One region of the Methylovorus sp. SPW-M1 genome, then DNA from elsewhere that is predicted to be linked to it. Evidence: predicted binding sites of a transcription regulator. Region 1 holds the regulator's gene; each other region holds the start of a gene.
The links. The regulator sigma-54, encoded in region 1, starts transcription at its own class of promoters, with help from an activator protein. The targets are predictions, from matches to a motif close to TGGCACNNTTCCTGCT.

Region 2: ACWWD9_RS12570 (nitrate- and nitrite sensing domain-containing protein) is a predicted target of sigma-54. The motif match lies at 4,406-4,421, and genes of this name have one in related genera.
Region 3: ACWWD9_RS12635 (transglutaminase family protein) is a predicted target of sigma-54. The motif match lies at 7,596-7,611, and genes of this name have one in related genera.

Annotation. Positions count from the first base shown of each region.
Region 1 covers NZ_CM132626.1:2,800,181-2,810,817, forward strand. The annotation lists gene thiO (glycine oxidase ThiO) at 1-566, opposite strand, end outside; gene ACWWD9_RS13325 (cation:proton antiporter) at 606-2,573, opposite strand; gene ACWWD9_RS13330 (KpsF/GutQ family sugar-phosphate isomerase) at 2,838-3,836, shown strand; gene ACWWD9_RS13335 (KdsC family phosphatase) at 3,838-4,362, shown strand; gene lptC (LPS export ABC transporter periplasmic protein LptC) at 4,372-5,127, shown strand; gene lptA (lipopolysaccharide transport periplasmic protein LptA) at 5,108-5,665, shown strand; gene lptB (LPS export ABC transporter ATP-binding protein) at 5,722-6,444, shown strand; gene ACWWD9_RS13355 (RNA polymerase factor sigma-54) at 6,469-7,923, shown strand; gene hpf (ribosome hibernation-promoting factor, HPF/YfiA family) at 7,951-8,280, shown strand; gene hprK (HPr(Ser) kinase/phosphatase) at 8,363-9,328, shown strand; gene rapZ (RNase adapter RapZ) at 9,346-10,182, shown strand; gene ACWWD9_RS13375 (PTS sugar transporter subunit IIA) at 10,233-10,637, shown strand, end outside; gene ACWWD9_RS13380 (HPr family phosphocarrier protein) at 10,633-10,637, shown strand, end outside.
Region 2 covers NZ_CM132626.1:2,665,284-2,675,920, forward strand. The annotation lists gene ACWWD9_RS12545 (carbon starvation CstA family protein) at 1-465, opposite strand, end outside; gene ACWWD9_RS12550 (glycine zipper 2TM domain-containing protein) at 705-929, opposite strand; gene ACWWD9_RS12555 (DUF3309 family protein) at 976-1,134, opposite strand; gene ACWWD9_RS12560 (ABC transporter transmembrane domain-containing protein) at 1,583-3,460, shown strand; gene ACWWD9_RS12565 (hypothetical protein) at 3,524-4,231, shown strand; gene ACWWD9_RS12570 (nitrate- and nitrite sensing domain-containing protein) at 4,436-5,707, shown strand; gene ACWWD9_RS12575 (CmpA/NrtA family ABC transporter substrate-binding protein) at 6,125-7,414, shown strand; gene ntrB (nitrate ABC transporter permease) at 7,481-8,389, shown strand; gene ACWWD9_RS12585 (ABC transporter ATP-binding protein) at 8,400-9,206, shown strand; gene ACWWD9_RS12590 (alginate export family protein) at 9,310-10,637, shown strand, end outside.
Region 3 covers NZ_CM132626.1:2,683,783-2,694,419, reverse strand. The annotation lists gene ACWWD9_RS12655 (hypothetical protein) at 1-25, shown strand, start outside; gene radC (RadC family protein) at 39-713, shown strand; gene ACWWD9_RS12645 (transglutaminase family protein) at 750-1,631, opposite strand; gene ACWWD9_RS12640 (circularly permuted type 2 ATP-grasp protein) at 1,638-4,175, opposite strand; gene ACWWD9_RS12635 (transglutaminase family protein) at 4,185-7,475, opposite strand; gene ACWWD9_RS12630 (hypothetical protein) at 7,787-8,092, opposite strand; gene ACWWD9_RS12625 (nitrate reductase) at 8,108-10,637, opposite strand, start outside.

The sequences.
Region 1 (10,637 bases):
GCCCGTGTCGGCCAGCGTGTCAGGTGATCCGTCCCTTCATTGGTAGCCAACGGCAACAGCTCCGTGTTATCAAAGATAGTGGCACCCTGTTGCAGCAGCCATTGCCGCAAGGCCGCCAGCAAGACGGGCGGCCGCACATGCGCCACTTCCGGCAGCCACATCGCATTTTGACGATCCGCTGCAAAACTATGGGCAGGTGCCTCCGCATGCTCGGCAAATCCATACTGACTTGCCCATGCCAAGGCCTGCTCGCGCTTGTAATCCGGCAACAGCAGCATGCCATCCTGCTGATACTCGGGGTCTATACCGGTATCTTCCAACAGGCGCTGGCACAGCTCGCCATAAGCGCGCATGCTCGCCACCGCCAGCCGGTTCACCGGCTCGACATAAGCCCACGGCAGCAACGGAAAAAGAATACCCGCCGCGGCCCAGGAAGCCTCGCCCTGCGCATGTCCGCCAATCTGGCCGCGCTCCACCAGGGTGACCTGATGGCCATGTTGAATCAGGGACATGGCGGTCATACAGCCGAGTATGCCGCCCCCAGCTACGATAATGTTACGGCTCATAAGATTTGAAATTGGATGTAAATCACAAAGTGTCGGACTTTAGCGGCCTTGCAGCAAGGCTTTTTCCGCCAGGACAAGATCTTTGGGCGTGCCCAGCAGGACGACCACATCGCCTTCGATAAAGACGGACTCCGAGGTGGGAGCCCATGGCTTCAGGTTGAGGCGACGGATAAACTTCACCTCCACATTGAGCCCGGAGAAATTGATATCACCCAGGCGCATGTTAAGCGCATAGGCGGACGATGTAATCAGTACCGAGTTCAGGCGTGGCGTTTCCTGCGCTTCTTCGTCCAGATCGGACATACCATGGAAAAAGCCGCGGAACATCTTGTAACGCTCTTCGCGGAACAATCGGATACGCTTCACCACCCGATTCAGCGGCACGCCGAGCAAGACCAGGGCATGCGAAGCCAGCATCAGGCTGCCTTCCAGCACTTCGGGCACCACTTCTGCCGCGCCCGCCTTGCGGAAGCCTTCCATATTGGCATCGTCCACCGTGCGTACAATAACCGGCAGCTTGGGGTAATTGTCCTCCACCACATGCAGAATCTTCATGGCAGATGGCGCATCGTCATAACTGATAATCAGCGCCTTGGCCTGCGCCGCGCCCGCCGCTGCCAGCACCACGCGTCGGCCTGCATCGCCATAGATCACGTTTTCACCCGCCGCGGCCGCTTCGCGCACCCGTGAAGGGTCAATATCCAGCGCAATGAACGGAATATTTTCCTCACTGAGAAAGCGCGCCAGATACTGCCCGCTGCGCCCGAAACCGCAAATGATCACGTGGTCGACCAGTTCCTTGCCTATGCTTTCGATATCCTGAATCTGCTTTTCGCGATTGCGAACATAGCTGCGCGACAGCAACTCGCCCAGCCGCTCGTTGTGCTGAATGATAAAGGGCGCCACTACCATGGAGATCAGCGAAGCAGCCAGTACCACCTGCAAGGCCTGCCCACCAATCAAGCCATGCCCCAGGCCCAGGGACAGCAAAACAAAACTGAATTCGCCCGCTTGCGCCAGCGTAATGCCGGTACGAATCGCGACACCCGGCTCGTGACCGAATGCCCGGCTCAGCACCGCCACCAGCACGCCCTTGAACAGGATGAATCCGGCCGTGACCAGCAACACCAGCCCCAGGTTGGCCGCCAGTTCATGCACATCCAGCAGCATGCCTACCGTAATGAAAAACAGGCCGAGCAGAATGTCGCGGAACGCCGCAATATCCGACTCCACCTGATAGCGATAACGGGTTTCAGAAATCAGCATGCCGGCGATAAAGGCGCCCAGCGCATAGGAAAGCCCGGCGAGCTTGGTGGCAAAGGCCAACATCAGCGTCACCATGAGTACATTCATCACAAACAGCTCACGCGAGCGCTGGCGTGCCACCAGACCAAACCAGGGGTTGATCAGCGACTTGCCAAACACAAACAGGATGATCAGCATAACCGCGGCTTTTAGCAGGGATATCAGCAATACCTGACCGAGATCACCGCCATGCGAGGCCAGCGCTGGAATCAGCACCAGCATGGGCACCACGGCAATATCCTGGAACAAGAGCACGCCGATGGAGAGGCGGCCATGGCGCGAATTCAGCTCCAGGCCTTCCACCAGCATTTTCGACACAATCGCGGTCGATGACATGGACAGGGCACCGGCGATGACAAATGCGGTTTCCCAGCTGAGGCCAAAGGCAATGCAGGCCATCATGACAGCGAGCATGGTCAGCAGCACCTGCATGCCGCCGAGGCCGAGCACGGTTTTGCGCATGGCATACAACTGGGCCAAGCTGAACTCCAGCCCGATACTGAACATCAGAAATACAATACCGAACTCGGCCAGCTCACGATTGGCTTCCGTATCCGGCAAAATACCGAAGGTATGCGGCCCCAGGGCCAGCCCAACCAGGAAGTAAGCCAACATGGCCGGCAGGCGCAAAGCACGAAACAGGGCAACAGCCAGCACCGAGCTGGTAAGCAGGATCAGAATAGCGGGTAAGGTATCGTGCATTAAAATAGCTTTGAAGGAACTCAACATTTAAAGAGGTCTGTCTGGAGTGGAAGACAAGAGAAAGCAGACAAGGCCGACCGTCATGCATAGACGGTCAATCGATATCTTCCGGCAGCTGGCTTGATCCTCAGACACAACCCTTTTCATGCACGCCTCCCCTTGAAAAAACCTACAGGCAAAATTTATGCCGACTTTATCAAAAGTCGGCACGGATTACGTATAAATCCTTTATTCGTCGGACATTCCCTTTTATACTTGCCGGGTATGGAACCATCAAAAATACGAAAAATCGGTGCAAGCAAAACGCCGATTGATCTGGCAAGGGAAGTCCTGTTAATTGAAGCACGCGAGGTGGAAGCACTAGCCCGCAGGCTGGATGACAGCTTCACGCGTGCCGTCGAACTCATTTTACAATGCCAGGGTCGCATTGTGGTGACCGGCATGGGCAAATCCGGTCATATCGGAAACAAAATCGCCGCCACGTTTGCCAGTACAGGTACACCTGCTTTTTTCGTCCATCCCGCTGAGGCGAGCCATGGCGACCTGGGCATGATTACCGGCAAGGATGTGGTCATTGCCCTGTCCAACTCCGGCGAGGCAGATGAGTTACGCGTGATACTGCCCACATTGAAGCGCATGGGCGCGCGGCTGATCAGCATCACCGGCCATCCGCAATCAACGCTGGCGAAAGCGGCAGATGTGAGCCTGGATGCCCACGTTACCGAAGAAGCATGCCCGCTGGCGCTGGCGCCTACCGCCAGCACCACCGCCTCGCTGGCACTGGGCGATGCACTGGCGATTGCCGTCATGGACCAGCGCGGATTTTCTGCCGAGGAATTCGCCTTGTCGCACCCCGGGGGTACGCTGGGCCGCAAATTGTTGCTGCATGTGCGCGACGTGATGCGCACAGGCGATGCCATCCCCAGCGTGGGAGTTGAAGCCAGCCTGAAAGAAGGCTTGCTGGAAATGTCACGCAAAGGCCTTGGCATGACAGCGATTGTTGATGCAGAGCAGCATGCCGTTGGGGTATTTACCGATGGCGATTTGCGCCGGGCGTTCGAGAATGCCGTGGACATAAACAGCACCTACATGCGCGATGTGATGCACACATCGCCGCAGCAAATCCGCCCTGAGCAACTGGCAGTCGATGCGGTTGCCATCATGGAGCAGAAAAAAATTACCAGCCTGTTGGTCACCGATCAGCAGGGAACCCTGATCGGGGCATTGAATATGCACGATCTTCTTATTGCAAAGGTGGTTTGAATTGTTGTCCGTAGAAGAACGCGCCAAGCGCATCAAACTCGTGGTATTCGATGTCGACGGCGTCATGACCGACGGCGGCCTTGGACTGGGCGACGACGGTCAGGAATACAAATTTTTCCATTCGCATGATGGCCTGGGCATGAAATTGCTGAAAGCCACCGGCGTGCATATGGCGATCGTTACTGGCCGCACATCCCAGGTCGTGGTCAAGCGCGCCGCCAATGTCGGCATTCTGCATTTTCATCAGGGGGTGGACGACAAGCTGGCCTCCTTTGATGAAGTCCGCGCGCAATTTGGATTCAGCCGCGAAGAATGCGCCTTCATGGGCGATGATGTCATTGATATCCCCCCGATTCGTTATGGTGGCCTCGGCATTACCGTGCCGCATGCCATGCCGCTGGTGAAAGAGTATGCGCATTACATCACCAGCCGCCCCGCGGGCCACGGTGCCGTGCGCGAAGTGTGCGAACTGCTGATGAAAGCACAAGGCACCTTTGACGCACAGATGGCCCGGTTCCTGAAGTAAGGATTGATATTGGGACGTCCAACCGTCGTGTTTCCGCTCGTGCTGCTCGCCCTGCTGGCGCTGCTCACGTTCTGGATAGATCGCAGTGTCCAGCCACCCGAGCGGCGGCCGGATGCCAATTTGCGCCATGACCCGGATTACATTCTGGACAACTTTGTCACGACACGGACCAATGTGAACGGTGCGCTGGCCTATGTGCTGGCAGCGGTAAAGATGAAGCATTACCCGGATGATGACACCACCGAACTTGAACGGCCCCGGTTTACGCAGTATGCCGTCAACAAGCCTTACACGCAGATTGAAGGCCAGCGCGGCAACGTCTCCAGCGATGGCGAGACCGTGGAATTCATGGATAATGTGATCGTCATTCGGCAGGCATCCAAGGATAAAGGGGAAATGATGGTACGTACCCAGTACCTCAAGATGTTCCCCAAGCAGGAAGTGGCCGTGACAGACAAACCTGTGGTGATCACTCAGGCACCGGAAACGGTGATTCATGCCAACGGTATGGTATTCAACAAGAAAAACCAGACCGTCAACCTGCGTGGCCGCGTGCGGGCGCATTACCTTTCGCCCAGCGTGACAAAAAAAGCCGCTGGCAAAGCCCCGGCCAGCACGCCAGCGAAAGCCAGCAAGGCGGCACCACAGAAAAATGCCAAGCCCAGCGCCAGCCCCGCTAAAAAACAGGCAGCACAGGCGAAACGAAGTACCAGTACCAATAACCAAGCCCGGATTCGGAGAAAATATGACAACCCTGCCCCGTAGCTTTTTGCCGCTACTTTTGATGATGGCCTGCCTGCCTGCACACGCCGAAAAGGCGGACAAGGACAAGCCCATCAATCTGGAAGCAGATGCCGTCACCGTGAATGATGCCAAAAAGACCAGCATCTACACCGGCAATGTAATCCTCACCCAGGGAACGCTGATCATCCGTGGCGACAAACTGGTGGTACGCGAAGACAAAGAAGGCTTTCAGCACAGCACCACCTACGGCAATCCGCAGACGCCTTCCACCTTCAAGCAAAAAATGGAAGGTAAAAACGAATATATGGAAGGCAGCGGTCAACGTATCGAGTACGATGGACGTATGGACAAGGTACAGCTCTACACCAAGGCCTGGGTTAAAAAAGGCGACGACATCGTGCATGGTGACTACATCATGTATGACGCCAATGCCGAATATGCCGAGGTGATTGGCGGTGGCAGCCAGGCAGCAACGCCTGCCACGCCGACCGGGCGTGTACGTGCCGTTATTCAGCCCAAGAAAAAACCGGCTGGCACCGATGGCGCGACGGCCAATTAACCTGCCATGCTGACAATCCGTCAGTCTGGCGTGCAACACGATATACCTGAGTAAACATGAGCCAATTAATCGTAGAAGGTCTGCGCAAGAAATATAAATCCCGCACGGTGGTGCAGGATATTTCGCTGCAACTCAATAGCGGCGAAGTGGTGGGCTTGCTGGGCCCTAACGGCGCAGGCAAGACCACCAGCTTTTACATGATGGTAGGTCTGGTGGCCCTGGATGATGGGCGCATTCTGCTGGATGGCAAGGATCTGAGCCGTCTGCCCATACACCGTCGTGCGCGCCTGGGTTTGGCTTATCTGCCGCAGGAGCCCTCGATTTTCCGCAAGATGACGGTGGCCGAAAACATCATGGCGATTCTGGAGTTGCAGAAACTGGCGCCAGAACAAATGGAGAACCAGCTGGAATCGCTGCTGCAGGAACTGCATATCACGCATATCCGCAACAGCATGGCGGTCAGCCTGTCCGGCGGTGAACGCCGCCGCGTTGAAATCGCCCGCTGCCTGGCCACCAACCCCAGCTTCATTCTGCTGGATGAGCCATTTGCCGGCATCGACCCCATCGCCGTGCTGGACATTCAGAAGATCATCCGCTTTTTGACCGAACGCAATATTGGCGTGCTGATCACCGACCACAACGTGCGGGAAACATTAGGTATTTGCGACCGCGCCTATATCGTCAATGAAGGACGCGTCTTCGCGGCAGGCAAGCCCAGCGAAATTATTCACAACGATAGCGTAAGAGAAGTGTATCTTGGTAAGGACTTCCGCCTCTAAGCACACATTTGGCGGCCCCCACGTATGAAGCAAAGCTTACAACTCAAATTTTCGCAACACCTGGCGCTGACTCCGCAACTGCAGCAGTCCATCCGTTTGTTGCAGCTATCCACGCAGGAGCTCAATCAGGAGCTGGAAACCCTGCTGCAGGCGAATCCATTGCTGGAACGCGCCGACAAGATCGAAGAACCGCTGGAAATCCCCGACAACTTCATTGCGGCGCCAGTAGCCCCTGAGCCCAGCGTGGCCGCTACACCGGAGGAAGCTCCCCGCCAGGATGAATTTGGTGGCGATGACTATTTTGAATTCGGCAGCAGCAGCGGCAGTAACCGCTGGGAAGACAGCAGCTCCGGCAATGACGATGACAATGATTTCAGCTACCAGGAAGCGGTCAGCCTCAGCCTGCGCGATCATCTGCTAGGTCAGCTCAAGCTGTTGCCACTGTCCGAGCGCGACCAGACCTTGTCCATGCTGCTGGTCGATACCATTACCGACGACGGTTATCTGGAGCAGTCGCTGGAAGAGCTGGCCGAGATGCTGCCGCCGGAACTCGAAATCGACATGCTGGAGTTGCAGACGGCGCTCAAGCATATCCAGAATCTGGACCCACCCGGCATAGGTGCGCGCAACCTGGCCGAGTGCCTGTCCTTGCAATTGCGCGCCTTGCCACCAGATACGCCTTATGTGGATCTCGCCATCAAGGTTGCCGAAACGCACTTGCCCCTGCTGGCAGCCCGCGATTACGCAAAACTGAAAAAATTGCTGGCCTGCGACGATGACGTATTGCGCGAAGTGCAACAGCTGGTGCTGCAACTCAATCCCCGCCCAGGTGGTGAATTCAGCAAAATCACGTCTGATCATTACATTCAGCATGAAATCGTGGTCAAGAAAATCAAAGGTGTCTGGCTGGCCCATCTGAACGACGAAGTCGTGCCCAAGCTGCGCATCAACCAGCTGTATGCCGGCATCCTCAAGCGCAACCGCGAAAGCTCGAGCCAATACCTGATGAGCCAGATGCAGGAAGCCAAGTGGATGATCAAGAACATCCAGCAGCGTTTCTCCACCATCCTGCGCGTTTCTCAGGCGATTGTGGATCGCCAGCGCAATTTCTTTGAGCACGGCGAGGTCGCCATGCGCCCCCTGGTGCTGCGCGAGATTGCCGATGAGCTGGGCCTGCACGAATCCACGGTTTCACGCGTCACCACGCGCAAGTACATGCTCACCCCACGCGGAGTTTACGAGCTTAAATATTTCTTTGGCAGCCATGTGGCTACCGAATCCGGGGGCGCTTGTTCCGCCACTGCCATACGCGCCCTGATCAAACAAATGGTCAGCGAAGAGAACCCGAAAAAGCCGCTGTCGGATAACCAGATCACGGATATCCTGGGTAAACAGGGCATCGTGGTTGCTCGTCGCACCATTGCCAAATACCGCGAGTCTTTGCAGATACCCGCGGCCAACCAGCGCAGATCGCTTTGATCTGCGTTTTACCTGAAGGAGTAAATCATGAACCTGCATCTCACCGGACACCATCTCGACGTTACCCCAGCCCTGCGCGAATATGTGCAGAGCAAGCTTGAGCGCGTGAGTAACCACTTCGACCATGTGATTGACGTCAAAGTCACCATGAGCGTAGAGAAGCTGGCGCAGAAAGTGGAAGCCACCATTCATGTGCCGGGTCACGATATCCATGCCGAAAGCAGCGGTGAAAACATGTACGGCGCGATTGACGCGCTGGCTGACAAGCTGGATCGCCAGGTTCTGAAGCACAAGGAAAAAGTAAGCGACCATCACAAGGCCAACGGTGCCCTCAAGCACCAGGCGGCTGCGGAATAAAGGTCTAACCGGGGACAAGGCAAAGGCGTGTTGTCTTACATACCGCCAGTTGCCTTGTCCCTGCCGAACATAAGGTAATCATATGGCTACCATCAGTGTTGCACAGCTTTACCGGGATATGCGCCGCAATCTCAAGCTCACCTGGGTTTCCGGGCTGAATGGCGGCGAAAACCTGCTCACCAGTGAAACGGTGACCAAGCCCTCTCTGGCACTGATCGGGCACCTGAATTTTGTACACCCCAACCGCGTGCAGGTGTTGGGCTGTGCCGAGATGGATTACTTGCGCAGCCTGCCCAAGCCAGAGCTCAAGAAAGCCATCCACAATCTGTTTTCCACCGACCTGGCCGCCGTTGTTGTCGCCAATGGTGAAAAACCACCCGCCGAGCTGAATGCAGCCTCGGATGATTTTCAAACCCCCTTGTTCACTTCCCCCATGCGCAGCCCGGGACTGATGGATGTCTTGAGCCATTATCTGGCGCAAGCCGTCGCCGAATCAGAGAGCTCCCATGGTGTTTTCATTGAAGTACAAGGCTTTGGCATCCTGATCAAGGGCAACCCGGCCATTGGTAAAAGCGAGCTCGCGCTGGAACTGATTTCGCGCGGACATCGTCTGGTGGCGGATGATATTGTCGATTTCTACCGCATTGCGCCGGACCGGCTTGAAGGGCGCTGCCCCCCTATCCTGCAGGACTTCCTTGAAGTGCGTGGCCTCGGCATCCTCAACATCCGTGCCCTGTTTGGTGACAACGCCGTCAAGCCTACCAAACCGCTCGACCTCATCATTCAGCTTGAGATGGCCGATACCCTGGCGCCGCAACTGCTGGACAGGCTCAAGATCAAATCGCATCACGAAAAAATACTGGGCGTGAAAATCCCCAAAGTCATGATTCCCGTGGCCGCCGGCCGCAATATTGCGGTGCTGGTCGAAGTCGCCGTGCGCAACCACATGCTGTTACTGCGCGGCATTAACGGCACCAAGCAGTTCATGCAGCGCCAGCATCGCGAGATGAGCAAAGCCATGAAGCGCCAGCAGCAAGTGGAGAGCTAAGCGTGGCCACCAGCAACATGCGGCTCATCATCGTCACTGGCCTTTCCGGCTCGGGCAAAAGCATTGTGCTGCGCGCCCTGGAAGACGCCGGTTTTTATTGCATAGACAATCTGCCCGCCACCCTGCTGCCGCAGATATCCGAACATCTGGCACCTGCCACCCAGCAACGCGTGGCGATCAGCATAGACACCCGCAGCGCAGCGCTGGAAACCTTGCCGGAAAACATCCAGGCACTGCGCGACAAAGGCATCTCGGTGCAGGTGCTTTACCTGGAGTCCAACGCCGAAACCCTGGTCAAGCGCTTCAGCGAAACGCGGCGCCGTCACCCGCTCAGCGATGAAAAAACCACGCTGGCCGAAAGCATAGAATACGAACGGCAGCTACTGAACCGGCTAGTAAATCTGGATCATCGCATCGACACCAGCAACCTCAGCGCCAACACCCTGCGCAACTGGGTGCGCGATTTTGTCGTGCAGCAAAGCACCGGCATGACGCTGTTGTTTGTCTCCTTCGGCTTCAAGCATGGCATACCGCTGGATGCCGACTTTGTGTTTGACGTGCGCTGCCTGCCCAACCCCCATTACGACCCGGTATTGCGCCCGCTCACAGGCAAGGATGCCCCGGTACAGGACTTTTTGCGGCAACAGCCCATGGCGCTTGAGATGCTGCAGGATATACGCGGCTATGTAGAGCGCTGGCTGCCCTGCTTTGATGGCGATCATCGCAGCTACCTGACCGTCGCTATCGGCTGCACTGGCGGTCAGCATCGCTCGGTGTTTTTCGTCGAGCAGCTGAGCCAGTATTTCAAGGACAAACAACAAAAAGTGCTGATCAGGCACCGCGAGCTAGAGTAGACAGGCTTGTTTAAATTCACGATGCCGGGCCCCGGCAACAGGACGCTTTCATGATAGGTATACTGATTATTGCGCACGGCACATTGGGTGAGAGCCTGATACATTGCGCCAGCCATGTGATGGGCACACGCCCGCCACTGCTCAAGCAACTGGGCATAGGCACCCACGATGATCCGGCCGCCATGCTGCCACAGGCGCAGCAACTGGTGGATGAACTGGATGAAGGCAATGGCGTGCTCATCCTCTCGGACATTTACGGCGCAACCCCATGTAATATGGTGGGCAAATTGCTGAAGCCGGGACGGGTGGAAGGTGTCGCCGGGGTGAACCTGCCCATGCTGGTGCGCACACTGACGTACCGCAACGGGGATATTCAGCTATTGGTACAAAAAGCATTGAGCGGGGGTAGCGAAGGCGTTATCCATTTTACTGAGGAAGCATGCAAGCATCATGAC
Region 2 (10,637 bases), 130 kb from region 1:
CAGTTCCTCACGCGCCATCTGACCCAGGCTGCGCCCATTACGGCGGGTGGACAGGAACAAGGTCACCATATCCTGCACGGCTCCCCCCAGCACGGCACCAAACAATATCCACAAGGTACCTGGCAGATAGCCAAACTGGGCGGCCAGCGTTGGCCCTACCAATGGGCCAGGCCCGGCAATCGCCGCAAAGTGATGGCCGAAGACGATCCATTTATTGGTAGGCACAAAATCGCGGCCGTTATCCAGGCGCACGGCGGGCGTGGCCCGCGAGGCATCCAGCATCAGCACCCGGGCGGCGATCCATGCCGAGTAAAACCGATACGCCAGGGCATACACACATAATGCCGCGGCAATAAACCACAGGGAGTTGATACTCTCGCCGCGATGCAGGGCGATGCCTCCCACCGCTGCCGCCCCCAGGATGGCAACGAGCAGCCACACGCTATTCTTCAGGATAGTTTTCATAATGACCGTGAGTGATGTGCAATGGGCTCACAGTATAAAACAGACCTGGGCGATATGCCGTGTCTACCTTTGGGAAGGCTGGAATGGATATGACACCTGCAGGCTGGATGCATAGAAAAGAGAATGCCTGTAACAGAAGCTATTGGAATACATAAAAAAGCCGGAGCAATCATGCTCCGGCTTTTTCTCAACATCACCACCTGGTGCCAGGCACTCGGTGGTCTCCTCCCTGCTTTTATCTATTTCTTATCTTTACCAACCTGATTGCCGATAATGCCGCCCACGGCAGCGCCACCGACGGTACCGACAGCGCTGCCACCCGTCAACACAGCGCCTGCCGCGGCACCAACACCTGCACCCACGGCCGTATTCTTGTCCCGGGCGGACATATTGCCACAGGCGGAAAGACACGCCACCGTCAACACGATGCCGGTCACCCGCCAGGTTTTATTGAGGATTTGCATGTCTATCTCCTAAAGCTGGTTAGTTATTAACTTGCTGGCACGATGGCTAAATACGGCCGGTGAGCAGCAGGATCAACAGAATGATGACAACCAGGCCCAAACCGCCACTTGGCGCATAGCCCCAGTTGCGGCTGTGCCCCCAGGTCGGCAACGCACCCAGCAACATCAGGATCAGTACGATAAGCAAAATGGTCGTGATGGACATAAATTCCCTCTTTTCTTCAAATTAGTGAACAGTTGAACTGCTCTGGTTATGGGGTAATTTGTGATGCGGCGCCGACCAAAGGCCGACGGTATTTATGCACGCGCGTGCGTGCATTTAATTTAGTGCATGTAATTTAGTGCATGAAAAAATAGATGATGATGAGCAGGAATGCCGGTACACCCAGCAGCCAGGCAATAAAATATTTAATCATCAGAATTCCCTCCTTGGTTTAAGCGTTTGTTTGTTTGACACGCAGCTCCACTGTATAGGGGCTTGCTCGCAACGCGCATAGGGGTAGGTCTGATACTGGTGTCAGTGGAGGCTTACAGTTATGCGCAGGCTTTTATCAGTCGGGGACTCTCCCGCGCCTTAAGCATTGTGCGGGCGATTTCTGGAGTACCATGCAATCCATGGAACATTCCCACCCCCAACAAGGTCTGTCGTTTACATGACAACCACGCCTGATTCCCCCGATATGAGCGCAGAAACCCCCGTGCCTGCTGCCCCTGCCAAACGCCTTTCCGCACTGAGTCGGCTCTGGCCCTTCCTCCGCCCCTATCGCTGGCAGATCATGCTCGCCCTGTTATTGCTGACACTTGCCAGTGCCACCCTGCTGGCGGTGCCCCTGGCATTCCGCGATCTGGTGGATTTTGGTTTTGACAAACCGCCGCAGCAGGGGCCGAGTGCCAATGGCGATCTCAACAGCCACTTCCTGCTGCTGTTTGGGCTGGCCTGTGCCTGGGCCATGCTGGTTGCGGCACGTTATTTCACCGTCTCATGGGTGGGGGAACGCGTCACGGCTGACTTGCGCAGTGCCGTCTACGGCCGCGTGCTGACGCAATCACCGCAATTCTTTGAAACCCTGCAGACCGGCGAGGTGCTATCGCGACTGACCACCGACACCACCCTGATCCAGACCGTGGTTGGCAGCTCTGCCTCCATGGGCCTGCGCAGCCTGTTCCAGTTTGTCGGCGGCATGGTGATGCTGGCCGTCACCAGCACCTATCTCTTTTCCATCAACCTCGGGCTGATGTGCCTGCTGGTACTGCCCATCATGCTGATCGGCCGCTCTGTCAAAAAGCTCTCGCGCGAATCGCAGGACAAGATCGCCGCCAGCTCGGCCATGGCCGGTGAAATCCTGAATGCGATGCCCACCGTGCAGTCCTACACGCAGGAGCAGCGCGAGATTGGCCGCTTCAAGCAAAGCACGGAGCTCAGCTTTGAAACCGCGATCCGTCGGGTACGTGTGCGCGCCGCACTGACTGCATTGATCATCACTGCTGTGCTGGGAACCATCGTGTTTGTGCTGTGGCTGGGCGCGCGTCAGGTCAGTGAGGGCGCCATGACCGGCGGCGAGCTGGCATCGTTTGTGTTGTATGCCGCCATGGTGGCAGGGGCGGTAGGCACCATGGCCGAAGTCTGGGGCGACATCATGCGGGCCGCGGGTGCCACCGAGCGCCTGCTCGAGCTGTTGCAGGCCGAGCCTGCCATTCAAGCACCGGCAGAACCCATGGCATTGAAGTCGACCACGGAAGCCACCATCGGCTTTCACCATGTCAGCTTTCATTACCCCTCACGCCCCACCCAGCCTGCCTTGCAAGAGCTGACACTGGAGATCGCCGCCGGCGAAAACATTGCGCTGGTCGGCCCCTCCGGCGCGGGCAAGACCACTTTGTTCCAGTTGCTGCTGCGCTTTTACGACACCAGTGCGGGCAGCATTACCATCAATGGACAGGATATACGCCAGCTCAGCCTGGAAAGCCTGCGCGGCCTGATCGCCGTGGTGCCGCAAGACCCGGTGATTTTCTCGGCCAATGCCATGGAAAATATCCGCTATGGCTACCCCTATGCCACCGATGCTGAAGTGCTGATGGCCGCCAAGGCCGCCCAGGTCGATGAGTTCATCCATCGCCTGCCCAAGGGCTACGATACCTTCCTTGGCGAACGCGGCACGCGGCTGTCGGGCGGGCAACGCCAGCGTATCGCCATCGCACGTGCAATCCTCAAAAACGCCCCTATCCTGCTGCTGGATGAAGCCACCAGCGCGCTGGATGCCGAATCCGAAATCCTGGTGCAGCAAGGCTTGCAGGCGGCCATGCAAGGCCGTACTACGCTCATCATCGCGCACCGCCTGGCCACGGTGCAGCAGGTGGACAGGATTATTGTCATGGATCAGGGGCGCATCGTGGAAACCGGCACGCCAGCAGAACTGCGTCAGATGGGCGGGCTCTATGCGCGTCTGGCCAAACTGCAGTTCCACGATACCGAAGCCTCTGGCAACGCGTCCCCTGCAGTCCCCGATATAGCCAGCCTCGCTCATGAATAAGCCCTGAAGCAATGCAAGCTGGCGCGCCTGAACTTGCGCCCGCGCTGCATGCTCCCAGTGCTCATGATGACAATGCGCCATTTCTTTTCCCGCTGGCTGCTGGCTCTGTTGCTGGCCGCCGCCCTGCCAGCCCTGGCCGAGCCTTGCGATGCGGTGCTGCAGCGCTGGCAAACGGAAGAAAATGCCGTGCTGGCCGAGCTTGCACCGGTATTTCAGCAAGGACGCGAAGATGGCACCATTCAGGTCGAACTGCGCTCGCTGCCCGACTGCGCCACCGAATTACGCCTGCAACTCCCCGCCGCCGATCTGGAACAAACCCGTCAATATCTGGAGCAGAACCCGGCCAAACGCATTCTCATGAGCGCACAAGGCTATGCCATCCCCGAGCAGACCGAAAGCGTGGTCACCATCGCGGCCAATGACACGCACCCTGCCGATCTGAAAGCGCTGAACCAGGGGCTGGAATTCATGTATCAGCTGCTGACCCAGCTGCGCGCTCATATCCCTGACGGCCAGCAAAATCAGCAAGCCTGGCCATTGGCCCTGCAGCAATCGCAGCTGCATGCCTGTCGCCAGGGCTGGCAGGCCACCGACCTGACATCCGCCTGCCAGTGCCGGCTGCAGCAGTTATCGGCCAGCATCCCCCCGCGCCAGATGGCTCTGATTATCTATCTGCAAAAGCAGCCTTATGCCACGGCTACCGGCGCACTTTCCAGCTTCAATACGCTCCAGCAATCCATCCTGCACAGCTGCCAGCTACAGCCGCGCTAATCCCCAAAACCCGCCAACTCTGCTGCAGGACGCGCCCACCAACGCGCCGGATGCCGCATCAGAAATACGGGCGGTTTGTATAGCCGCCTCGCTGAGCTACAATTCGGCGAATCATCAGCCACTTCAAGACGTCTCGAAGTGCATGCCGTTCTCTGCCCCATGCCTGAATGCATTGAGCACTGTTCTTGCTTGCACTGACTCACCATGCAGAATATTTCACCTGACAATACGATTTTATTGGCGAAAACGCGCCATATCGAAGAGCTGGAACGGCTCTCCGTCAGCATTCAGTTTGTCGAGAGCATAGGCTGGATGGTTCACCAGCTGCAGGCAGAGCGCGGTGCCAGCTGTCTTTATCTGGCCTCCGCTGGCAGCCGCTTCGCCAAAGAGCGCAGTGCCATCATTGAGCAGAACCAGGCTTCGGAGTCGGCGTTTAAAGAGGCCTTGCAACGCTACCTCCATCACAACACCTCGGCAGATGCCAAACAGCTAACCCTGGTTTCATGGATTTTGCTGGGGCTTGAGCAGCTCTTGCCCTTTCGCCACCAAGTCACCTTACTAAAAATACCCTTCAGCGACTGCATACAGTCCTACACGCGGCTGATCGGCAGTCTGATTTCACTCATTTTTGAAATTACCGACAATACCGTTAACAGCAAGATCTCGACCTATCTGGTCGCGCTCTACAACCTGGTGCAAGGCAAAGAATTTGCGGGGCAGGAGCGCGCCTTGGGCTCGCATCTGTTTGGTTCGGGCTACATGCAACTGGAACACCAGCACAAGCTCCTGGAGCTGATAGCGCAACAGGACCGGCATTTTGAGCTGTTCAGCCAGTTTGGCACGGATGCCTTGCGCGAAGCTTGGCGTACCACGCTGGAGACCGAAGCACACCACACACAGCGCGCTTACAGAAGCAAGTTGACCGCCGCCAAAGACCAGCAGGTACTCCAGCGCGCTGATAGCGATGCCTGGTTTGAAGCTTGCAGCACACGGCTCACGGAAATATGGCACATCCAGTGCCAATTGGTGGCCGCCATGCACGACACCCTGAACAGCTTGAGCGAGGAGGCGCGACGGGATCTGGAGAACACGCGCTTGCATCTGGGCGAATTGAAAGCCAGGCAAACGCCCACGGCCAATGTCGACAGCACGTTTTTCAATCTGGCGATTCCACTGGAAAGTGCATTTACCTTTCTAGCCCACGACGAGCTCACGCCCTACCCCATGGAATCCATTATTGCCTTGCTGCAACAGCAATCGCAGCAACTGGCGGAAATTGAAAACGAGCTGTCGGAAACCAAAAAATCGCTGGCGGAAAGAAAGCGCATCGAACGCGCCAAAGGCCTGCTGATGAGCAAACTGGGCTTATCCGAAATGGAAGCCTACAAAATGCTGCGCAACACGGCGATGGAGCAAAATCGCAAGCTGATTGATATAGCCGAAAACATCATTACGCTATCCGCACAAGGGCAATAGTCCACTTCATATCATGGTGCACTTGCACACAATAAGTGCGATGCATCACAAAGTCACCTCGGCTGAATTTCAGCTCTTCTATTTATAAAATCATTAAAATTCAATCGCTTAATTTTTAAAATGAAGTTGGCACACGGTTTGCTTATGTCTAGACAAAATGTCAGGCCAACGGCGGCCTAATGTTTATGCAGCAGCGCATATCCACCAGGAAATGACCTCTGCAAGTAGCAGTAACCTAGCCCAGCTGAATGCAGGCAAAGGTTAGCAAAGCAGCACATTAAACGAAGCGATTGCGCTTCCACGAATATGGACAAAGGCGTCCAGCATGTAGACAGGAAACTGTTTGCAGGCTGGACGCCTTTTTTGTTTTTGCGGTTTTGATTTTGATACTTGATGCATCATTTTTAGGGAGCAGACATGAAAAAAACACCAGATACTGCAGCAGATAACGCTACACCTGACGTCGACACCAGTCGTCGCCAGTTTTTCAAGAACGCCGCCGCCGGTGCACTGGGCGCTGCCGTCATGATGAACATGCTACCGGCAGGGTTGCGCAACCAGGCATGGGCTGCAGGCTCGGATGCTCCAGAACTCACCGAAGTCAAAATCGGCTTCATCCCGCTGACGGACTGTGCGCCTATCGTGGTGGCTGCGCAGATGGGCTTCGACAAGAAATACGGCATCAAGATCGTGCCGTCCAAGGAAGCTTCCTGGGCTGGCGTGCGCGACAAGGTGGTCAATGGCGAACTGCATGCGGCGCATGTGTTGTATGGCCTGGTGTATGGCGTGCAGATGGGCATAGGCGGTCAGCAAAAAGACATGAACGTGCTGATGACGCTGAACAACAACGGCCAGGGCATTACGCTGGCCAACCAGCTGAAGGACAAGGGCGTCACCGGTGGCGCCACGCTGAAACGCCTGCTCGACAATGAAAACCGCGATTACACCTTCGCCCAGACCTTCCCCACGGGCACCCACGCCATGTGGCTCTACTACTGGCTGGCGACTTACGGCATTCACCCCTTCCAGGATGTGAAAACCATCGTGGTACCGCCACCGCAAATGGTCGCCAACATGCGTATCGGCAATATGGATGGTTACTGCGTGGGCGAGCCATGGAATGCACGTGCCATTTACGACAAGGTCGGCTTCACCGCTGCCACCACCCAGGAAATCTGGACCGACCATCCGGAAAAGGTACTGGGCACCACCGCTGAATTTGTCGCCAAGAACCCCAATACCGCGCTGGCCATTACCAAGGCCATTCTGGATGCCTGCCGCTACATCGACGCCACCGCCAACCGCCCCGCGGTGGCCAAGCTGATTGCTGGCAAGGCTTATGTGAATGCGCCGGAAGAAGTCATCGAAGGTCGCTTCCTTGGCCATTACGACAATGGCATCGGCAAGAAATGGGAAGACCCCAACTACATGAAGTTCTTCAACGACGGCAAGGTGACCTTCCCTTACCTGTCCGATGGCATGTGGTTCCTCACCCAGCACAAGCGCTGGGGTTTGCTGAAAACCGACCCGGATTACCTGGCCATCGCCAAAAAGGTCAACCGCATCGACATCTACACCGAAGCGGCCAAATCCCTGGGCATCGCCGTGCCAAGCGACCCGATGCGCAGCAGCAAGCTGATCGACGGCGTGGTGTGGGATGGCAAGGACCCGAAAGCCTATGCCAACGGTTTCAAGATCAAGGCCTGATAAGGCGAGCGGCGGCCCGGAAGTCTGGGTCGCCAGTCACGGACATGTGATGCGAGGCAAATCATCATGAGTGCAATCGGAATAAGCAAGGAAAGCATCAAGACCATCATGCAGAATGAGCAAACCACCCCCACGGCAGTGAAAGCCGCTGTCCAGCCCGCAGCTGCGCGCATGGCACCGAGCAAGCGCCCCAGTGCGCGCGCCCTGAAACTGCGTGCGTTTTTTGAATGGCTGCTGCCGCCGGTTTTCGGGGTGTTGGCCATGATCGCGGTATGGACGCTGATCTCCTATCAATCACCCAACCTGCCTGGCCCCGTCAGCACCTGGCACTCGGCAGTGGAGCTGTTCAGCGACCCGTTCTACAACAACAGCCCCAATGACCAGGGCATAGGCTGGAATATCCTGGCTTCGCTGGAACGTGTGGGCCTGGGCTTTGGCCTGGCCGCGCTGGTAGGCATACCACTGGGCTTCATCATCGGCCGTTTCCAGTTCATGTCGCGCATGGCAGCACCCATCATCGGCATCCTGCGTCCGGTATCGCCGCTGGCCTGGCTGCCCATCGGCCTGCTGGTATTCAAGGCGGCCAACCCGGCGGCCATCTGGGTGATTTTCATCTCGGCCATCTGGCCCATGATCATCAATACCGCCGTGGGCGTGAGCAAGGTGCCGCAGGATTATATGAACGTCGCCAAGGTGCTCAACCTCTCCGAGTGGAAGATCGTCACCAAGATTCTGTTCCCCTTTGTGCTGCCATACATGATGACCGGCGTGCGTCTGTCCATCGGTGTGGCCTGGCTGGTGATCGTGGCGGCAGAAATGCTGACTGGCGGTGTCGGCATCGGCTTCTGGGTGTGGGATGAGTGGAACAACCTGAATGTGGAACACATCATCATCGCCATCTTCGTTGTCGGCATTGTCGGCCTCCTGCTGGAGCTGGCACTGACCTCCCTGGCCCGCCGCTTCAGCTACGAATAAGGAACCCATCATGGAAAAAATCCTGCAAGAAAAGTACGTGCAGCTGGAAAACGTGAACATGACCTTCTTCACCAAAAAAGGCACGTTTGAAGCGCTGAAAGATGTGAACTTCAGCATACGCGAAGGCGAGTTCATCTCCATCATCGGCCACTCCGGTTGCGGCAAATCCACCGTGCTCAATCTGATTGCCGGGCTGTTGCAACCCACCAATGGCAACCTGTTTTGCGCGGGCCGCGAGATTGCTGGCCCCGGCCCTGAGCGCGCCGTGGTGTTCCAGAACCACTCGCTGCTACCCTGGCTCACCTGCAGTGAAAACGTCTACCTAGCGGTGGAACGCGTCTTTGGCGCCACCGACACCAAGGACCAGCTGAAAAAACGCACCCAGGCCGCGATCGAGCTGGTGGGCCTGGCCCATGCCGCCGACAAACGCCCCAATGAAATCTCCGGCGGCATGAAACAGCGCGTGGGCATTGCCCGTGCGCTGGCCATGGAACCCAAGGTGCTGCTGCTGGATGAGCCGTTTGGCGCGCTGGATGCCCTCACCCGCGCCCATTTGCAGGACGAGCTGATGGCCATCATGGCGAAGTCCGGCTGCACGGCAGTGATGGTCACGCACGATGTGGACGAGGCCGTGCTGCTCTCAGACCGCATTGTGATGATGACCAACGGCCCGGCCGCCACTATCGGTGAAATCCTGGACGTGGAACTGGCGCGCCCGCGCAAACGGCTGGAGCTGGCAGAAGACAGCCACTACAACCATCTGCGCAGTGAAGTGCTGAAGTTTTTGTATGAACGCCACGCAAAGAAGGCGGCTTGAGCAGGCAATACGAGTATTTAAACAAACAGGCAAAAAAGTGGCCCGTCGGTCAGGACGGGCCGGTACAGCAAGTTACCCCTCATCAGAAAAAAAGGAGCAACACATGCAAAGTAATTCGAGTTTCACCTTGCGTCAAGCCAGCATTTGCGTACTGCTGGCCTTGGGCAGCGCACAGGCATCCATCGCCATGGCAGAAGAGACGCTGCCGGAATACACCTTCATGGATGCGGTCAAAACCGGCAAAAATCTCACCAGCTTTCGCCTGCGTTATGAAAACGTGAATCAGGACGGCTTGGGCCCGGCGGGCACGTCAGCCGCCAACAACGCGCTCAAGGATGGCGAAGGCCTGACCCTGCGCAGCCTGATCGGCTGGCAAACCGCGCCCTACAAGAATTTCAGCTTTGCGGCGCAGATGATCGATGTCGCCAAGTTTCAGGATGACTACAACGACAGCACCAACGGCACCCTGATCAACAGCGTATCCAACCAGACCAGCCATGCCGAATACGCCAAGATTGTTGACCCCGACTACACCGGCATCAACCAGCTCTATATCGACTGGACCGGCATCAAGAACAACCGCGTGCGCCTGGGCCGCCAGCAGATCAACCTGGACAATGTGCGCTTTATTGGCGACATCGGTTTCCGTCAGGTCATGCAGGTGTTTGACGGTGTCAGCCTGCTCAACAAAACCATCCCCAATACCGAAGTCTTTGTGGGGCATATGGAGCGCGTGAAGCAGATCACCACCGAAACACGTGACAACGGCGCGCTGGAAATCCTGAATGCCAAATACCGCCTGTCGCCTACCGAGTTCCTGGTGGGCTATGGCTACTTCTCCGGCTTTGATGACCTGGGCTATGGCCGTGGCTGGTTTGGCAATGCCGCCGGTACCGGTGGGGTCGCCCAAGGCAAGAATGGCAACATCAACCAGAACGCTGACCAGGGCAACAAGATCCTGGGTCTGCGGCTGGATGGCGTGCACCCGTTCAACCCCAACCTGCGTGCGCTCTACACCGCCGAATATGCCAAGCAGACCGATTACAGCGGTGGTGACTCCCGCATTGACGCCCACTACTACAAGCTGGGTGGCGGCGTCGGCATTGATAACTTCAGCATACGCGCCGATCAGGAACTGCTGTCCAGCAACAACGGCCAGTATGCCTTCCAGACCCCATTTGGCACCAACCACCTGTTCCAGGGCTGGGTCGATAAATTCCTGACCACGCCGGTAGAAGGCATCCAGGACAGCTTTGTCACCGCCACCTACAAATGGGGCGATTTCCTGTTCTTTGCCGATTACCACGTCCTGAAATCAGACGAACGCTTCAACACTGTGGGCGGTGGTTTTGGCAACAAGTATGGCACCGAGTGGAATACCGCCGTGACCTACAACGTGAACCCGCACCTGGTTACCAAGCTGGAATACGG
Region 3 (10,637 bases), 120 kb from region 1:
CAGGGAAATCGGATGGCAACCATGAGGAAACATAACGTATGGCAATTATCGATTGGCCGGAAGGGGAGCGCCCGCGCGAAAAGCTGCTGACGCAGGGTAGTAGCGCATTGTCAGATGCTGAATTGCTGGCGATTTTTTTACGCGTAGGCGTGACTGGCAAAAGCGCAGTCGATCTGGCGCGCGAGCTATTGCAGGTGTTTGGCAGCCTGAATGGTATTTTTGCCGCCAGCCTGGAACAGATTTCCCGGATCAAGGGCATGGGCAGCAGCAAGTATGTGCAGCTGCAGGCGATTTTTGAGATGAGCCGGCGTGCGCTCACTGAAGAAATGCAGGCGCGCGATGTCATGAGTTCGCCGCAACAGGTGCGCGATTTTCTCAGCCTCAAGCTGGGAGGACTGCCGCGCGAAGTGTTTCTGGTGATATTTCTGGATGCGCAAAACCGCGTGCTGGCACATGAGGAGATGTTTGCGGGTACGCTGACACAGACCAGCGTGCATCCGCGGGAAATCGTCAAGCGGGCGCTGTATTACAACGCGGGCGCGGTGATCCTGGCCCATAACCATCCCTCCGGTGTTGCCGAGCCCAGCCGGGCCGATGAAATGATCACGGCTCAGCTGAAGACGGCGCTGGATCTGGTAGATGTGCGCGTGCTGGATCATTTTGTCGTGGCGGGCAATACCACCTTGTCGTTTGCGGAACGCGGCCTGCTCTAGGATGGCGCCTCGCTGAAGCCGACTAATTCTGCTCGATCAGCTCTGCTCGATGGGGGTCACGGTGACGCTGACATCCAGCTGCTGGGCCCCACCGCCCAGTACTACACCCCGCATGGGCGAAATATCGCTGAAATCGCGTCCCCAGGCGACGGTGATGTGATCCGTCTGCACCAGGCAGTTGTTGGTCGGGTCAAAATCCACCCAACCCGTATCCGGGCAGTAAACCGAGGCCCAGGCATGCGAGGCATCGGCACCGATCATACGCTCCTGGCCTTCCGGTGGGGTGGTGAGGATATAACCGCTGACATAGCGGCAAGCCAGGCCCAGGCTGCGCAGGCAGGCAATCATCAGGTGCGCAAAATCCTGGCATACGCCACGGCGCCCGGCCAGCACGTCGGATAAAGGCGTAGAAATGCTGGTGGCCTGATCATCAAATTCAAAATCCTGGTAGATGCGCTGGGTCAGGTCCAGCGCGGCTTCGAGCAAGGGCCTGCCGGGCGTGAAGCTGGGCGCGGCGTAATTTGCCAGCGTATGGTGGCGACCCGCCTTGGGCGAGCTGAACAGGAACGCCTGCGCCTCGATATGCGTGTTGTAGTGCTGGATCAGCTCTTCTTTCACAAACTCCCAGCTCGGGCTTTGGCTTAGTGAAGCGGGCAATACGCGCGGCAGCACCTCCACGGTGGATTCCGAGATGACAGACAAGGTTTGGTGCGGGCTGTAAATGGAAAAATACAGGCGAGAATTGCCGAAATAATCCAGCCGCTGCGAGGTCTCGCTGGGATTGGGCGAAATGGTGATCTGATGCGCCAGCGTGGTTTGCCATGCCAGGAGTCGCGGCGTCATGTGCAGCATGTGCTGCGACAAGGTCACATCAAAATCGTACTGATACTCGGTCTGGTGCTGGATGTGATAGCGCATGGCGGTTTAGTTGGCGGTGGTGTCCGAGAAGCTGAAAAAGCGATGCCCCAGCTGCGTAGAAATATCCACGCTGGCTTGATAGGTGTCGCTCAGCCATACCATCAACTCCGGGCTGTTGTGATGGAACGATGCATCCACATCAAACGCGCGCAGGCTTTCCATGCGCTCCATCATGCGTCCTTCGCCGCCACCGCCGTTGTAGGTGGACGATATCTGCGACAGGTATTTCACCAGTCCGCGTAACTGGAACATCATCGCATTCGGATTATTTTCATCAATCAGCAACAGATAAAGCACTGGCAACCACTCTGGCTGCGCCGCATAGCGTGCGCGATAGGTGACGATGGAATCGGTCAGTTCCAGCAGCCAATCCAGGCTGCTTTCGGCCGGCATCGCCAACGCCTTTTGCAACAGGATGCACAGAAACTGCAGGCGTTCGATGCGGCGCCCCAGGGACAGGAAGCGCCAGCCCTGGTCACGCGTCATGCTGTCCAGCGTAAAGCCGGAGATGGTGACCAGGGAGGTATTGGTTTCATCCAGCACCGCCAGCGCCTCGCTCAGGGAGGCTTGGGCATCACGCTCGGCAAAACGCAGATGCAGCTGGTTGATCAGGCGCCAATGGTCGCCCGACAAGCGTTCGCGCAGGCTGAATGCCAACTGGAAAAACTGGGAAATGTGATTGGCCAGGCTGGAACTGTCGTTGGCAAAAATGGCCGCAATCAGCAGACACTCAATGGCGTTTTCATCTTCGGCAAACAGGGGGTAATTGCCGTCAGACTCCTCATCTTCAGGCGGCATGAGGTTGTACCAGACACACATGGCTTTGACGGTAGGCCATTCCACAGCCCGATGCTCGGGCGAGAAATCCAGCAGGTAATGAATGGCCGTGCGCAGCAGTCGGGTGGCATGGTAGCTGCGCACCGAATGACGGCCAAACCAGAACAGGTTTTCAATGACGCGGCTGGAAAGGTGAATGTTGTCATGCACCAGCCCGGCACTGGAGGTGGTCTTGCGCAGCAGGCTGGGGGTATTCGGCTTGAACTCGGGCGTGATCACCCAGGTATCCTTGCTGCAGCCGCTGCCCTGCATGGTGATCACACGCTTGCTGGCATTGCTGGCAACCCGTGTCAGGCCGCCTGGCATGACGATATAGCCATTGGGCGTGGCACAGGCAAATACCCGCAGCCCCACCGATTGCGCCTGCATCTGCTGCAATTGACTATTCCAGACCGGTGCCTGCGATACCTTGACCAGCTCCTGCGCCAGGTAGTTTTCCGGATTGGCGCGCAGTTGCGCAATCAGCTCCTCACGTGCTGCGCCATCCAGGTCCTGCCCGTAAATCATGATTTCACGTGTGTGCAAAAAGGCGTTCTTGATCAGCAAGCGATCCAGATTGGCAATCACGGTCTCCAGCGCCTGTGGCTCGCCGCACCACCACGTGGCGACGGAGGGCAGCATCAAGGGTTGCTTGAGCAGATGCTGGCTGAGCGCGGGCAAAAAGCCCATCAGCGCGCCCGATTGCAGCACATTGCTGCCCAGGCTATTCGCCAGCAGCACATGGCCGCGACGCGCGACTTCGGTGAGCCCGGCAATGCCCAGCAGCGATTCGGCATTCAACTCCAGCGGGTCGCAGTAAATATCGTCGAGCCGCCTGAGGATGGCATGCACAGGCTTGAGGCCTGCCAGTGTTTTCAGCCAGACCACGCCTTCGCGCACGGTCAGGTCGTTACCCTGTACCAGCGGAAAACCGAGATAGCCTGCCAGGTAGGATTGCTCGTGATAGGTTTCATTGAAGGGCCCCGCCGTCAGGATCACGGTAAGCGGCTGCTCGCTGGGGCTCAGCGGGGCGATGTTGGGGTTTGCTTGCGATTGCCGATAGGCACACTCACGTCCCCAATGGGCCAGGCTATCGCGCAGGCTGGCAAAAAATCCGCTCAGGCGCTGGATGTTAAGGTCACGGAACAGATCGGGAAACACGCTGGAAATCACCATACGGTTTTCCAGCGCATAGCCTGTGCCCGCAGGCGCCTGCGTGCGGTCCGACACTACCCACCAGCGGCCATCGGCTGAGCGGGCGAGGTCTACGGCATACATGTGCAAAGCGACGCCATCCGGCTGCGGAATGCCATGGCACGGGCGCAGGAAACCGGCATTGCCGTGTATGAGGGCTGGTGGCAGCATGCCTTGCGCCATCAGTGTCTGTTCACCGTAAATGTCGCGCAACACGGTGTTGAGGATGGTGGCACGCTGAATGACGGCGGCTTCGATATGTGCCCATTCATCCTGCGGCAGGATAAAGGGCAGGGGGTCCAGATCCCAGGGCCGCTGCCCGCCCTGAGTGTCGGCGTAGGCGTTATAGGTCAGGCCGTTTTCGTGTACCAGTCGACGCACGTTTTCAACGCGCTTGCGCATCTCGGCAGGCTCTTCACCACTTAATGAATCTATCAGTGGCTGCCAGTGAGGGCGGGGCGTTCCGGGCGATTGCAGCAACTCGTTATGAGAGTTTGCCGCAAACGGGTATTCGTTCAGTATCGAAGACAGCATGGCGCAATATTAAACAGCTTGCCACCGCAGGTCGAGCGTAAACGGGAATTTCGGGTTGCGCGGTTCTTCCGCAATCGATACCGCCCCCGGCGTGTGACCATGATCCCAGAAGCGCGTAAAGCGGCGCGCCTCGGCCTCAAAGGCATTGACCGGGAAGCTGTCGTAATTGCGCCCACCGGGATGGCTGACGTGGTAAGTGCAACCACCTATTGCCCGCCCGCTCCAGGTATCGACCAGATCAAACACCAGTGGCACATGCGGCGCGATGGTGGGGTGCAGGGCGGACCAGGGGCTCCAGGCACGGAAGCGCACGCCCGCGACATATTCGCCGGCAATGCCGGTGGCTTGCAGCGGCAGAGGTCTGCCATTGCAGGTGACGATATGGCGGCCATCCGTGAGACCGCGTACGCGCAACTGCATGCGTTCTACCGAGGAATCCACATAGCGCGAGGTGCCGCCACCGCTCATTTCTTCGCCCAGCACATTCCAGGGCTCGATGGCCTGACGCAATTCCAGCTCCACGCCGTGGTAATTGACCGTGCCGTAACGCGGGAAACGGAATTCGACAAAAGGATCAAACCAGTGTTTTTCGAAGGCATAACCCGCTTCGCGCAGGTCCGCCACCACATCGGCAATATCCTGGGCAATAAAATGCGGCAGCATCCAGCGATCGTGCAGCTCGGTGCCCCAATGCACCAGCTTGCCCTGGTAGGGCTTGCGCCAGAAATGCGCCACCAGCGCCCGTAGCAGCAGCATTTGCAGCAGGCTCATGCGGGCATGGGGCGGCATTTCAAAGGCGCGGAATTCCACCAGGCCCAGACGGCCAGTCGGGCCATCAGGCGAATAGAGTTTGTCGATGGAAAATTCGGAACGGTGCGTATTTCCCGTCAGATCCACCAGCAGATTGCGCAGCAGCCGGTCGACCAGCCACGGGCGCTCACTCTCCGTGGTGTCTGGCAATACCTTGTCCATTTGCTGAAAGGCAATCGCCAGCTCGTAGAGATTGTCGTCGCGCGCTTCATCCACCCGTGGCGCCTGGCTGGTGGGGCCGATAAAGGTGCCAGAAAACAGATACGACAATGCCGGGTGGTTTTGCCAGTAGGTAATCAGGCTTTTCAATACATCCGGTCGGCGCAGCATGGGACTGTCGGCCGGGGTGGCGCCGCCCAGAGTAGCGTGGTTGCCACCGCCGGTGCCAGTGTGGCGGCCATCCAGCATGAATTTCTCGGTGCCCAGGCGGGTCTGGCGGGCTTCTTCATACAGGGTGGTGACATTACCCACCAGCTCCTGCCAGCTCGCTGCCGGGTGGATATTGACCTCGATCACGCCCGGGTCAGGCGTGACGCTGAGTGACTTGATGCGTGCATCGCGAGGAGGTGGGTAGCCTTCCAGCCAGAGCTTGAGCTGATGCTTGGCTGCGGTGGCTTCAACCGCCGCCACCAGGGTCAGGTAATCCTCAATGCGCGACACGGGCGGCATGAACACATGCAGCCGTCCGCCGCGGACTTCCACGCACAGCGCGGTGTGCACTACCTCGCGTGCTTCCGGTTTTTTCAGGCTGGCCTTGCCGGGCTTACTGCGGGCCAGAGGTTTTTCCGGCAAGTCTGCTCTGGCTTCAAAGGGATCCACCGCAAACTCGGGCTCGACATCGTCGGGCAATACCCATGGCAGCGAGGCTAATGGCAGGCGCAGGCCCATGGGCGAGTCGCCGCTCAACAGGTAAAGATGCTCCCGGCGTAGCGGCCATTTGCTGGTGCGCCAGCTGGTGGTTTTGCTGGTGGATTCCGGCTTGAGTGGAATCACATAACCAGCGGCTTTGCCCAAGCCTACTTCCAGCAGTTGTGCCAGACGTTTGCGTTCTTCGCTGGCAGCAAGGTCGGCCTGCAGGGGGTCAACATTGTCCGGCAGGCGCTGTTCCAGCAAGGCTTGCTGCATGACATCCTCATACGCTTCTATCATGCAGGCCGGGGGCAGGCCCAATGTTTCCACCAGGCTGGTAGCAAACAGTCTGGCCTCGGCTACGTCGTAATTCTCCGGCTGACCATCCCTGGAAAACAGCGAGGCATCGTTCCACATGGGCTGGCCATCCACACGCCAGTACATATTGATGGCCCAGCGCGGCAAAGGCTCGCCCGGGTACCATTTGCCCTGGCCATAATGCAGCAGGCCGCCCTGGCTGAAGCGCTCTTTCAGCCGCAGCGCCAGCTTGCCTGCCAGTTCACGTTTCTTGTCGCCATGCGCCTGGGTGTTCCACTCGGGGCCGTCCATGTCATCGATCGATACAAAGGTGGGCTCCCCACCCTGGGTGAGCCGCACATCCTGCTTTTGCAGATCACGGTCTACCTGCTGACCTATCTGGTCTATCTTTTCCCAGTCTTCTTCACTATAGGGTTTGGTGACGCGCGGGTCCTCGTGTATGCGCGTGACACTCATTTCATGGTGAAACGTAACTTCTGCGATGTCGGTAAAGCCGGTCACCGGCGCAGCCGAGGCGGGCATGGCGGTACACGCCAGCGGTATATGGCCTTCGCCTGCCAGCAAGCCGGAGGTCGGGTCCAGGCCTATCCATCCGGCGCCGGGAATATACACTTCGGTCCAGGCATGCAGATCGGTGAAGTCGACTTCGGTGCCACTGGGGCCATCCAGCGCCTTGATGTCGGCGGTGAGCTGAATCAGGTAGCCGGAGACAAAGCGTGCCGCCAGGCCAAGGTGGCGCAGTATCTGCACCAGCAGCCAGGCGCTGTCGCGGCAGGAGCCACTGCGTTTTTCCAGCGTTTCTTCCGGCGTTTGCACGCCGGGTTCCATGCGCACCAGATAGCCGATATCGCCTTGCAGACGCTGGTTGATGGCCACCAGGAAATTGGCAATGCTGAGTGGTGCGCCCAATAGCTGGCTGCGCGTGTCGTCCAGCCACTTGGCCAGCCTCGGGCCTGCCGGTTCCGCTTTCAGGTAGGGAGCGAGTTCGTATTCCAGTTGTTCGGTATAGGCAAAAGGGAACTGCTCGGCGTATTTTTCCACGAAAAAATCGAAGGGGTTGATGACCGTCATATCGGCCACCAGCGTCACCGTGAAGTCCAGCTGGGTGACTTTTTCCGGGAACACAAAGCGTGCAATGTAATTGCCGTAGGGATCCTGCTGCCAGTTGATGAAGTGCTTTTCCGGGTTTACCGTCAGCGAGTACGACAACACCGGCGTGCGGGCGTGGGCCGCGGGCTTGAGCCGTACTTCATGCGGAGAGAGATTAACCAGGCGATCAAAGGTGTAGCTGGTCTTGTGGTGCAATGCAACGCGTATGGCCATGCGAATCCTTCACAACTGTTCTTAAGTTCACGAGTCTTGAGTCACGAATCTTTGGGTCACGAACGTTCTTGGACTTATTCAGATGGCAGGCCAACATGACCTGCCACGGCCATGAATACCAGCATGAACCATGCCAGCAAACGACTGCTGAGCCTGTTTTCAGGCTGTGGGGGAATAGCGTGGTACTGCTTCAGCCCAGCGCACACCGGGAGTGAAGGCTAACTTGGCTTTTAGTATGCGCTGGATCGAGGAAATAAACCGTGCTCTTTAAAAAATGAACGCTATTTCAAAGAGCACCTATCAGGAATGGCTTAACGACCCTTGCCGCTCATGGAGCCGCGGTTGTAATCCTTGTCGCCTTGCGGAATGCAACGACCAAAGCCGAGGAAGCCGCCTTGCATATTGGATGGACAGCCCTGGTTTTCCGGGAACTGCTTGGCGATTTCCTTGGCTTCAGCTGCTTTTGCCGTATCCACGAATTCCCAGCGGCCATTCGGGTGCAGCACGACTTTCTCGCCCTTGTCGGTGGTGCCGGTGATGTCTTGCGCCTCACTGTCGGCGGCATGGGCGAAAGGAGTAAGGGCGGCCAGCAGCAGGCCGATGTAAACGAATTTCATGGATTGTCCTTATGGTTAAGCGGCAGTTCTGCCGTGCAGTTGTACCAGTTTTTTCAGTTCGGGCACGCAGGAACCGCATTGCGTACCGCATTTCAGCTTGTTTTGCAGGGTAATGAAATCAGCGCCCATCTGTATGGTATCAATAATTTCGTTCTCTGCCACATTCAGACAATTGCATACAATCTTGCCGCGACTCCTCTGTCCGGTGGGTGGCGCACTCAATGGCGCCAGCGCCCAGCGCCTGAGCTCATCGCTGAACTGGCCTTCCGTCATGACTTCGCGCAGCCACTCGGCGGCCAGGGTTTCGCCTATCAGCCGCACACCAGTCACTTGCTGGCGACCGGTCGCGGCGTCGGGCTCCACCAGAATACGCTTGCTGATACCACGCCGTGCATCCTGATAATTCAGCATGGGTGCGCCTTCTGTCATACCAAGCAGTGCATCCAGCGCATCTATCACCGCGGCATCGGGGGCCGCATGATGGGCGGCTTGCAGCACGACCATACCGTTGCCGCGCCCATAAAGCCCGCAACTCGCATAGTCGAAACTGGGCAGCAGGCGGCGAATCGCCTCCAGCAACTGCATGTCGTGGCAGTTGCGCATCACGGTCATCTGCCATGGCAGCTCGACTTTCTCCAGCTTGACCGCGGTGTGCTTGAGTTCGGGCTGGCGTGAGAATTTGTCAAAGGCCGATGGCATCAGCGCATTGCAGCCCAGCCCGCTCATGAACTGGCTGCCCCAGTGCATGGGAATAAAACTCTGCGCCGGCTGGATCTCATCGGATGGTTGCGCCCGCAATGTCAGGCTGCCACGTTTGTTGCTGACCTTGACCAGGTCGCCCGGCTTGATCTGGCGCCGCTCCATGTCCTGCTGGTTGAGCGAGATCACCGGCTCATCCACATGGTTGAACAGCTGGGCCACGGTGCCGGTGCGGCTCATGCCATGCCACTGGTCGCGCAGGCGTCCGGTGAGCAAATGCAAAGGCTGTCGCGCATCGGTTTTGTCGGCGGTGGGTTTGTAATGCGCAATATGAAATTGCGCGCGGCCATCCGGTTTGGGGAAAATGCCATCACTATATAAGCGTTGTAAGCCAGTGCTTACCTTCTCGTTAAGCGGCCACTGTTGTGGGCCCTGCGTATCCAGAAGCTGATAACTGAGGCCGGTGATATCGAGGTCACGACCGCGGGTGGATTCGCGGTGCTCATTGAAAATCGTCTCGGGAACCATATAGTTGAACAATGTGTTTGCCTTGCCCAGCCGCTGCTCAAGGCGTTGGGCAAAGTCGACCACAATCTCCCAGTCATGGCGGGCTGCCCCCGGTTTGGCGACGGCTGGGGTGATATGCGTAATGCGCCGCTCGGAGTTGGTGACGGTGCCTTCTTTCTCGCCCCAGCTGGTGGCGGGCAGCACCACATCGGCATAGATATTGGTATCGGTATTGCCGTACGCATCCTGCAATACCACCAGTTCGGCATTCTCCAGCGCGGCCCGTACCTGGTTGAGGTCGGGCATGGAATGCGCCGGATTGGTGCAGGCAATCCAGATTACCTTGATTTCGCCTGATTTCAGGGCATCGAACATCTCGACTGCGGTCTTGCCTGGTGTCGCGGGTACATCCTCCACACCCCATAGTGCGGCCACCTCGGCGCGATGCTCTGGATTATCCAGATCGCGGTGGCCGGATAGCAGATTCGCCATGCCACCCACTTCGCGTCCGCCCATGGCATTGGGCTGGCCGGTAAGCGAAAAGGGACCTGCGCCCGGTTTGCCGATCTGCCCGGTGGCGAGGTGCAGATTGATAAGAGCAGCGTTTTTATCGCTGCCATGGATGGACTGGTTGAGCCCCATGCAATACATGGAAAGTGAGGGACCGCTACCAAACCACTTGGCGGCAGTCACCAGATCGGCTTCGCGGATACCACAAATGTCCGCCACCATCTTCGGCGTGTATTCCCGCACGGTTTCCTTCAGCGCATCAAAGCCGTTGGTGTGCTCACGGATAAAAGCCTGATCCAGCATGCCTTCCCACAGCATGATGTGCAGCATGCCGTTGAACAGGGCGACGTCGGTGCCCGGCTGAATGGCGAGATGCAGGTCGGCGAAGGTGGCGGTATCGGTGCGGCGTGGGTCCACCACCACGATTTTCATGTCCGGATTGCGGGCCTTGGCATCTTCAATGCGGCGGAAAATGATGGGGTGGGCATAGGCGGTATTCGAGCCGGCGATGAAAAGACAGGCGGTGTGATCGATGTCTTCATAGCAGGCGGGTGGAGCATCCGCACCTAGCGTCAGTTTGTACCCACTCACGGCGGAACTCATGCACAGACGCGAGTTGGTATCGACGTTGTTGGTGCCGATCAGGCCTTTGGCGAGCTTGTTGAAGACGTAATAATCCTCGGTCAGCAGCTGGCCGGAGATATAAAACGCCACGCTGTTGGGGCCATGCTCGCGTATGGTCTCGGCGAAGCGGTCTGCCACATGGTCGAGAGCCGTATCCCAATCAGTAGGCTGGCGCGGGGCCTGACGGCTGGTGCGCATTTCGGGT